3 regions of the Enterobacter sp. UPMP2061 genome follow, and region 3 is predicted to be linked to each of the others. Evidence: predicted binding sites of a transcription regulator. Region 3 holds the regulator's gene; each other region holds the start of a gene.
What was found. The regulator LexA, encoded in region 3, represses DNA repair genes until DNA is damaged. The targets are predictions, from matches to a motif close to TNCTGTATGTACATACAGNA.

Region 1 (3,280 bases), on a different contig from region 3:
TGCCGGGCAATGACGCCGACAACCAGCTTGCCGACGACAGTCTCAACGGTTTCAGCGATATGTGGCTGCGCCTGAGCCGTCATTTTACGCCGGAATCCGCCCTCTTTCGCCATGCGGTAAGGATGTCGCTGGTTCTGTGCGTCGGCTACGCGTTTATCCAGATAACAGGATTGCACCACGGTTACTGGATCCTGCTGACCAGCCTGTTTGTCTGCCAGCCGAACTATAACGCTACCCGCCATCGGCTCGCGCTGCGTATTGTCGGGACATTAGTCGGGGTCGCCATCGGGCTGCCGGTGCTCTACTTTGTGCCATCCGTAGAAGGGCAACTGATCCTGATTGTGATTACCGGTGTACTGTTTTTCGCCTTCCGCAATGTGCAGTACGCCCACGCCACGATGTTCATCACGCTGCTGGTGCTGCTCTGCTTCAATCTGCTGGGTGAAGGCTTTGAAGTGGCCCTCCCCCGCGTGATCGACACGCTAATCGGCTGCGCCATTGCCTGGGCGGCGGTGAGCTTTATCTGGCCGGACTGGCGTTTTCGTAACTTACCGCGCGTGTCCGACAGAGCAATGAACGCCAACTGCCGCTATCTGGATGCTATTCTTGAGCAATACCATCAGGGTCGCGATAACCGTCTGGCCTATCGGATTGCCCGTCGCGATGCGCATAACACGGACGCAGAGCTGGCTTCCGTTGTCTCGAATATGTCGACTGAGCCGCGCGCCACGGCAGAAATCCGGGAGACAGCCTTCCGCCTGCTGTGTCTAAACCACACGTTCACCAGCTATATCTCTACCCTTGGCGCCCACCGTGAGAAACTGACAAATCCGGGCATCCTGGCGCTGCTGGACGACGCCGTTTGCTACGTTGATGATGCGCTTCATCATCAACCTGCGGATGAGCCACGGGTTCACCAGGCACTGGATGAACTGGTGCAACGTATCGCTCACCTTGATCCTGGCACCGACAACAAAGCTCCGCTGGTCCTACAGCAAATTGGCCTGCTTATCGCTTTGCTGCCGGAAATTTGTCGGCTGCGACAGAAGATCGCTACCTGGCGGAATGATGGCCCTGCGACTCAGGCAGCGCATTAAACCACTCCATAAGCTCCCGGCGAATATCCGCCGGGAGTGCCGCTTCATGTAACCCTTCGATGGCGCCTTCAAGCGCGAACAATACCCGGATACTCAGCGCTTTATTCTTAGAGCGCATTTTCAGCCAGCTCGTCTTCGCCCCCAACTGTCGTAGCGTCTCTTCATTGGTAATGCCCGCCTCCATAAGCAGGACCTCAATCTGAAAGGTCAGGTTCGGCAGATCCTTAAGCCGATTACGCTGATGGCGCTGGTAGCGCTCTTTCCTGGCGGCATCGAGCGCAAACGAGGAGAGCTGAAGCAGCTTTTCCCTGTTTTGCCACAGACCTTCATCCACACGGTAGTAATTAAGTAGCACTGGCCGTCCTCGTTTCATCAGTGTCAGAAAAGAGGAGGCGTTTTTTACACAGTATTTTGCACTTTGCTCACAGGCGCGAAGGTACAGCTCGCCGTCAGACACCATCGCGAACACCGCTTCATCCACGGCCAGGGTATAACCGCCAAACAGGGCGCGATGATGAATTTCGCCCAGCGGAGAGAGGTATTCCTGAGATTGATAAATCCGATCATAAGATATCTTTTTCATGATAATTCCATTAAAAATCATACAGTAAACACGATATTTCTTACTAACGGATCCGTTAGCAGGAAAATAGGCAACTTATTGCCGTTGGGCAAGATGATTTTTTCAGGTTCACCAGGAATGGATGAAATTTGCGAGTCGCTTTCCGAAAATGAGGTTGATCTTTATGCACACAGGGGTTACTGTATATCCATACAGTAACTACAGGGCTGGAATGAATATGTACACTTCAGGCTATGCAAATCACTTAACACCTTCCACTTCTGCCGCAGGCAATGCTGCGCAGAATTCTATCGGGCGTGTATCGACAGGGCTTATCAGTGAAGTGGTTTACCGTGAAGACCAGCCGCTGTTAACACAACTCTTACTCCTGCCGCTTTTGCAGCAGCTCGGGCAACAGTCTCGCTGGCAGCTCTGGCTGACGCCACAGCAAAAATTAAGTCGTGAATGGGTTCAGTCGGCTGGCCTGCCGTTAGCGAAGGTGATGCAGATTAATCAACTCTCCCCTTGCGATACGGTCGAGTCGATGGTCCGGGCATTACGTACCGGGAACTATAGCGTCGTGATTGGGTGGTTGCCTGAGGATCTGTCGCATGAGGAACATTTGCGTCTGACTGAAGCGGCTGAAGAAGGTAACGCGATGGGTTTCATCATGCGGCCGGTTCGTGGAGATTCCTATCGCAGAGGACAACATCCCGGGCTAAAAATTCACTCAAATGTTTACCATTGAGTCATTTTAAGAGTTTTCCTGGAATTTTTTTCGACCGCAGTATGCAAAAAAAGTTCAACGCGCCAAAACTGCGGCAAGGCTTGTCTGACGCGGTTCTCGTTAATTTTACTGCACAAAATTCGTTCAAAAATTGTTAAATATTAGGTATACGGAACTTTTTTTTTCATATGCCTGACGGACTTCACACTTGTAAGTTTTCAGCTACGTTGTAGACTTTACATCGCCAGGGGTGCTCGGCCTAAGCCGAAGATATCGGTAGGTTTATATTTGACCACGCCCCCCGGTGAAGGATTTAACCGTGATTCCTCCGATGGAGATATTCATGGCAAATTTTGGATGATAACGAGGCGCAAAAAATGAAAAAGACAGCTATCGCGATTGCAGTGGCACTGGCTGGCTTCGCTACCGTAGCGCAGGCCGCTCCGAAAGATAATACCTGGTATGCAGGTGGTAAACTGGGCTGGTCTCAGTTCCATGACACCGGTTGGTACAACAGCAGCCTGAACAACGATGGCCCTACTCACGAGAGCCAGCTGGGTGCAGGTGCGTTCGGTGGCTATCAGGTTAACCCGTATGTTGGCTTTGAAATGGGTTACGACTGGTTAGGTCGTATGCCTTACAAAGGCGACAACGTAAATGGCGCTTTCAAAGCTCAAGGCGTACAGCTGACCGCTAAACTGGGTTACCCAGTAACTGACGATCTGGACGTGTACACCCGTCTGGGCGGCATGGTATGGCGTGCAGACTCCAGCAACAGCATCGCTGGTGACGACCACGACACTGGTGTTTCCCCAGTATTCGCTGGTGGCGTTGAGTGGGCAATGACCCGTGACATCGCTACCCGTCTGGAATACCAGTGGGTTAACAACATCG
Region 2 (3,280 bases), on a different contig from region 3:
CTGTGCTACTCCCGTAGGAGTGAAGTCATTCAGCATTACGCCGGCCTTTGCATATCTATGCCCGTCGAGCCAGATTCGGTCCAGGGCCTTTACTGCGGCATTAATAATGTCCCGGGTGTCGCGGGTAGGTACAAGAAGCTTTTCGCTGGCCACGTTGCCGTAATACGCTTCGTTGACTGCGAAAGGGGAGGTTTTGATAAAGACCGATATGTGCCGGCAGAACTGATGCTCTCCCCGCAGCTTTTCAGCCGCGCGTTCGGCATACTGGCAGATAGCCTGCCGCAACGCTTCGTAAGTCGTGATGCGCTCCCCGAATGATCGGCTGCAGACAATCTGCTGCTTCGCGGGCGGTGCCTCTTCAAGAGATATACAGGCCTCACCGTTCAGCTCACGTACGGTTCGCTCCAGTACCACGGTAAAGTTCTTGCGCACAAAGGTAGGGTTCATGCGCGCCAACTGCAGCGCGGTCGTCACGCCGTATGTATTCAGCTTTTTGCCTATGCGGCGCCCAACCCCCCAAATTTCCTCTACCGGTTGCAGAGAAAGCAACTTTTCAGTACGTTTTGGATTATTGGTGGTAAGGGCTAACACGCCGCCGAACTGTGGCCATTCCTTAGAAGCCCATTGTGCTGATTTTGCTAGAGTTTTTGTCGGTCCCATCCCGACGCCAATTGTCAGTCCGGTTCCGCTTAGGACATGCTCGCGCAGCTGGCGCCCGAAATCTTCAAAGTCAGTACAGCCATCGATGCCGCGAATGTCCAGGAACATCTCGTCAATGCTATACTGCTCAACGCGGGGTGCCAGTTCTTCCAGGTGTGCCATGACCCTGTTGCTCAGACTCGCGTACAGCTCATAATTGCTGGAAAACGTAAGGATTTTCTCCGGGAACTGCATTGCCTTCAGCTGGAACCATGGGATCCCCATCTTGATTCCAAGCCGCTTCGCTTCCTTCGATCTCGCTATTACACAACCATCGTTATTACTAAGAACGATCACTGGTTTATCACGTAAGTCAGGACGAAAGACCTTCTCACAACTCGCATAGAAGCTGTTCACATCTGCCAGGGCGAACATCAGTCATGTCCCCGGGTTTTGTGTACAAAGGCAGTTACGACACCGAAAATTTGTAGCTGCTCAGGTTCTGGCCATAAAGTAGGGTAGGCTGGATTCATTGCCTGTAACCCTGGCCTCGGTTTCAGTAGTAATCGCTTAACAGTAAATTCACCTTCAATTTCAGCTATAACGATATCGCCGTGCTGTGCCTTTTCGGCTTTATCAACAATCATCAGATCGCCTGAATGTAGCCCAATATCATTCATGGAATTACCGATAGCTCGCACAAAGTATGTCGAGCTGGGTCTGGATATACAGTAATCATTGAGGTCAAGTTCGGCTTCGACATAGTCCTGCGCCGGGGACGGGAACCCCGCTGGGCACCTCTCACTGTAAAGAGGAATAGGTATAATTTCCGGTTCGCAATCGACACGTAATAATTCAAACATAGGCACCTCTGCACTGTATTTATATACAGTATTATTGCTTTATTGAGTGTACTTTCAAGTTTTTGCTTTGCCCATTTTTTAACTCTCTGTTGCTTAAAGAAGTTTCCCGCCGTGCCTTCACTTTAGCCCGAACGCTCCAGATGCAAGGGTTCACTTCGCCGCCATCCTCACCCGGTCGCAGTTTTTACGCCTGATGCCGTTCTTCCCGTCGTTCTCCCGCTCAATATTCGCGGGAGAACCGTCCAGATCGTCATCACTATTTATCTGCGCTGCGGCCTCCGGTGTCGCCCCTGCATCTTCCGCTCGATGTCGGGCTGTCGTGTCGGCACGGCGCAGACTGGTGCCGGATGATGAGGACTAAAGAATGTTTAGACTGACCTGTATTGATCTTGATAATGGGGAGTTTGCCGTATACATCAACAACCACTACCTGGGAAGTGAAGACGGTAGCGGTGAAAAACTTTATCTGGGTGATGTGCTGGAACGACTTTCCAGGATGCCTGGTGTTCATCTCCAGACCATTCAACAGCCTGTGCCCGATGATGAAGAATGGTGCTGGAACGATGTCGCAGATTCGTTGCTTACCCCATCTCATGCTTTGCGTCGTGAGATGACTGTGGGGGGAATGATTACCCGTCTGCAGGAATACCCCCTGGTGGCTCTCTGTACCGGCACATTCTGGCTGGAAGATGACTTTCTTGAGGTTGACGCTTCGCTCGATTCCGCAAGTATTGCTGCCGCTATGGAACGGGCGTATTACTCCCATGATGCAAATTATGGTTTTAACTGGGATCACCTGCGCTTTGCTATCGATGAGGTAAAGCGCACATGAATACATGGCTTGTTGGATTCCAGACACAAATTGCGAATATAGAGACATTTGTTCACGTCCTGATCGAGGCTGAAAATCTGGAGATGGCAGAAGCCGGTGCCATGCATATGGGGCGCACATGGTGGCCAGTCTTAAAAGGGGAAGACTCTGATCATTGCTGGACGTATCAGGAAGGAATTGTCTGGTTCTGCAGTATTGTTTTATTGGATGATGTCGAGAAATCAGTGCTCATAGGCCTGAGGTTCCTGGATACATGGTCAATTACCGGTACGAAGGAGCGGCTGGATGCTATTGATCATTATGATAATTATTGGGAGGAGTATACCCGTTGATATCATTGCCGGTCAGCTGATGCTGGCCGGTGTCACTTCAACGCATAAGGAAGTCGCTCACTCCGCTCTTTATGCCGCGCCGGCGCGGCGGATATCAACGCCGTGCCTTCACTTTAGCCCGAACGCTGCAAATGCAAGGGTTCGCTTCGCCGCCATCCTCGCCCGGTCGCAGTAATTTATTGCTTCATGCCGTTCTTCCCGTCGTGTTCCGGCTCAATTTTCGCCGGAACACCGTCCAGACCGCCATGATCATTTTCTGCGCTGCGGCCTCCGGTGTCGCCCCTGCATTCTCCGCTCGATGTCGGGCTGTCGTGTCGGCACGGCGAAGACGTCGCCGCATTCAGAAGAGGAGATCACCATGACTATTGCTTACCGCTTTATGCACCGTCATACCCGTAACACGCTGGTTGCGCGCGGCTGGCCAGCCAATATGGATATCGATACAAGCCTGAATTATTCCAGAGGAGAAGGTGTCGCATTCTATGGCCAGCTGGATGCTTTACAGTTGCAGCGACTGTTACCTGAGATTGCACTGCGTGGTTTGATGTCCGATCAGTCTATGAAGGTGCTGCTGCCATTACTGGCAGGAAGTGAACTGGTTGTGCGCCTTTATC
Region 3 (3,280 bases):
AAGTACTCCACGGAATAACCGCGGCTGAACAGCTCGCCCAGATACTCCCTGAAGACGGTGGAGTAAAGCTTGTTACCCTTGAAGGTACGACGAATAAAGAACGCACCCAGACGGCGGAAAATCGGGCCTGCTGGCCAGAAGTTCAGGTTGATACCGGCAGCAATATGCGGCGGCACCAGACCCTGGTGATAGAGCACGTAAGAGAGCAACAGGTAGTCCATGTGGCTGCGGTGGCAGGGCACATAGACAATCTCGTGGCCGTCGTGCGCTAACTGACGTACGCGCTCGGCGTTGTGGACGTTAATCCCCTGATAGAGGCGGTTCCACGTGAAGCCAAGGATACGGTCAGAGAGGCGAATCATCTCGTAGGAGAAATTCGCGGCGATCTCTTCCATCAGCGCTATCGCGTTCTGCTGCGCTTTCTCGTGCGAAATTTTCTTGCTGCGCGCTTCGTCTTCTACGGCACGGGCAATCGCTTTGGAAGCCAGCAGCTTGTTGAACAGATCCTGACGTGCCGGGAGACGTGGTCCAACGGCCGCCAGACGCTGACGTGCAAAGTGCATACGCGCAACGCGCGCCAGCTTTTGCGCAATGATTTTGTCAGTGCCGTGTTCATCCGCCATGCGGCGCAGTGAAACGGAAGGTGAGAAGCGGACAAAGCTGTCGCGTCCCAGCCAGGAGACGGCGAAGAACTTCTGAATGCCGTTGAGCATACGCAGCGGCGGGTTCTCTTCCCCTTTTTCGCGCCCCGGACGACGGCCAAACATCACCGACACCGGCACCATCTGCACGTCCAGATCGGGGTTGCTGCGGTGCAGATCGAGGTAATCATGGAACAGCTTAATGGACTCTTCTTTCGGCGTGTAATAGGTGAACACGCGCGGCCCGCCATGGATGAACACGTAGCGCGGCAGCAGCGTACCGTCGACTTCCAGCGGTTCAAGCGGGTCAGGTAAATCGTGCGCCAGACATTGAGCGCGAAGCGTCAGCAGGTCTGCCTTCGAGTTATAAGGCAAAACGTACATAATAGGGCGCGACGTATCGAGCCCTAATTCCAGCGCAGGTTCTGCTGGGATAGACTTACTTTTTACCAGGACGCTTAATGGTAAATTAAGTAATTTGTAGTAAATTCGTGGCCAGCCGGACATAAACGATGTAAAGCCTCTGGTTAATAATGCAATTGCGGCGCAAGGATAACAGAAAGCGCGCAAAATTTCTGTTGTTACCCGTCATACTTCAGGTTGCAGCAAAACGCGCTGCGGCTTTAGTTACAGACGCTATTTATCATAAAAGGTTCTTTTAATGGCCAATAATACCACTGGGTTAACTCGAATCATTAAAGCTGCCGGTTATTCATGGAAAGGTTTCCGCGCGGCATGGGTTAATGAAGCCGCTTTCCGCCAGGAAGCGGTTGCCGCAATCGTTGCCGTTGTCATCGCCTGCTTCCTTGATGTTGATGCTATCACCCGCGTACTGCTCATCGGATCTGTCCTTCTGGTGATGATAGTGGAAATTCTGAATAGCGCTATTGAGGCCGTAGTTGATCGAATCGGGTCGGAATTCCATGAACTGTCTGGCCGGGCGAAAGACATGGGTTCCGCTGCCGTACTGCTGGCGATTATCACTGCGGCGATCACCTGGGTCACGCTGCTTTGGTCGCATTTCCGATGAGCCTCGAGGAATAATTAAGTCCCTGGTTTTTTGTGCAGTTTTTGGTTCCAAAATCGCCTTTGACTGTATATACTCACAGCATAACTGTATATACACCCAGGGGGCGGTATGAAAGCGTTAACGACCAGGCAGCAAGAGGTGTTTGATCTCATTCGGGATCATATCGGCCAGACGGGTATGCCACCCACGCGTGCAGAAATTGCGCAGCGTCTGGGCTTCCGTTCTCCTAATGCTGCCGAAGAGCACCTTAAAGCGCTGGCGCGTAAGGGCGTGATTGAGATTGTTTCCGGCGCCTCACGCGGCATTCGTCTGCTTGTGGAAGAAGAGAGCGGTATTCCACTGGTGGGCCGCGTTGCCGCAGGTGAACCTCTGCTGGCGCAGCAGCACATCGAAGGGCACTATCAGGTTGACCCAGGCATGTTCAAGCCGAGCGCCGATTTCCTGCTGCGCGTTAGCGGAATGTCCATGAAAGATATCGGTATTCTGGATGGCGATCTGCTGGCGGTACACAAAACGCAGGATGTGCGTAACGGGCAAGTCGTGGTGGCGCGCATTGATGATGAAGTGACGGTTAAGCGCCTGAAAAAACAAGGCAATACCGTGCAGCTTCTGCCTGAAAACAATGAATTCTCCCCGATTGTGGTAGATCTCCGCGAGCAGAGCTTCTCTATTGAAGGGCTGGCGGTCGGCGTTATCCGCAACGGTGAATGGCTGTAATCTCTTCCTGACAGGCTGTAGTTCCTCTACAGCCTGGCCTGTTTTCTGATTCCGGTAATTTCCATGGCATTGCTAACTTCTGCCGATAAGGCGTTGTGGCGTCTTGCGCTACCGATGATTTTTTCCAATATTACCGTTCCTCTGCTGGGGCTGGTGGATACGGCGGTTATCGGGCATCTCGATTCGCCGATTTATCTTGGCGGCGTCGCGATCGGCGCAACGGCGACCAGCTTCCTCTTTATGCTGCTGCTTTTTCTGCGCATGAGTACGACAGGCCTGACGGCCCAGGCGTATGGTGCAAAAGATCCCCTGCGTCTGGCGCGTGCGCTGGTTCAGCCGCTCATTCTGGCATTCGGTGCCGGCGCGTTAATCGTTCTGTTGCGTACGCCGCTGATTGATCTTGCGCTCCATATTGTAGGCGGCAGCGATGCCGTACTGGAACAGGCCCGGCGGTTCCTCGAAATTCGCTGGCTCAGCGCGCCCGCTTCACTGGCAAACCTGGTCCTGCTGGGCTGGCTGCTGGGCGTGCAGTACGCCCGCGCGCCGGTGATCCTGCTGGTGGTGGGCAACCTGCTTAACATTGTGCTCGATCTCTGGCTGGTGATGGGGCTGCACATGAACGTCCGGGGCGCGGCGCTGGCCACGGCGATTGCCGAGTACGGTACGCTGCTGATCGGTTTGGGGATGGTCTGGCGCGTGCTGGCGATGCGCGGTATCACCCTGGATCTGCTGAAATCGGCCTGGCGCGGCAACATTCGAAAGCTGCTGGCGCTTAATCGCGACATCATGCTCCGTTCGCTTCTGCTGCAACTCTGCTTTGGTGCATTAACCGTTTTTGGTGCGCGTCTTGGGCCTGAGATCGTTGCCGTCAACGCAGTGCTTATGACATTAC

Region 1: sulA (SOS-induced cell division inhibitor SulA) is a predicted target of LexA. The motif match lies at 1,858-1,877, and genes of this name have one in related genera.
Region 2: umuD (translesion error-prone DNA polymerase V autoproteolytic subunit) is a predicted target of LexA. The motif match lies at 1,514-1,533, and genes of this name have one in related genera.

Annotation. Positions count from the first base shown of each region.
Region 1 is NZ_JBSKJP010000001.1:763,379-766,658, reverse strand. Features, by position in the region: gene yccS (YccS family putative transporter) at 1-1,097, shown strand, start outside; gene ACWKXX_RS03625 (TfoX/Sxy family DNA transformation protein) at 1,054-1,680, opposite strand; gene sulA (SOS-induced cell division inhibitor SulA) at 1,898-2,407, shown strand; gene ompA (porin OmpA) at 2,764-3,280, shown strand, end outside.
Region 2 is NZ_JBSKJP010000016.1:34,603-37,882, forward strand. Features, by position in the region: gene ACWKXX_RS20670 (translesion error-prone DNA polymerase V subunit UmuC) at 1-1,074, opposite strand, end outside; gene umuD (translesion error-prone DNA polymerase V autoproteolytic subunit) at 1,074-1,502, opposite strand; gene ACWKXX_RS20680 (hypothetical protein) at 1,867-2,334, shown strand; gene ACWKXX_RS20685 (hypothetical protein) at 2,331-2,666, shown strand; gene ACWKXX_RS20690 (hypothetical protein) at 3,025-3,280, shown strand, end outside.
Region 3 is NZ_JBSKJP010000013.1:73,340-76,619, reverse strand. Features, by position in the region: gene plsB (glycerol-3-phosphate 1-O-acyltransferase PlsB) at 1-1,148, opposite strand, end outside; gene ACWKXX_RS19405 (diacylglycerol kinase) at 1,303-1,671, shown strand; gene lexA (transcriptional repressor LexA) at 1,780-2,388, shown strand; gene dinF (MATE family efflux transporter DinF) at 2,452-3,280, shown strand, end outside.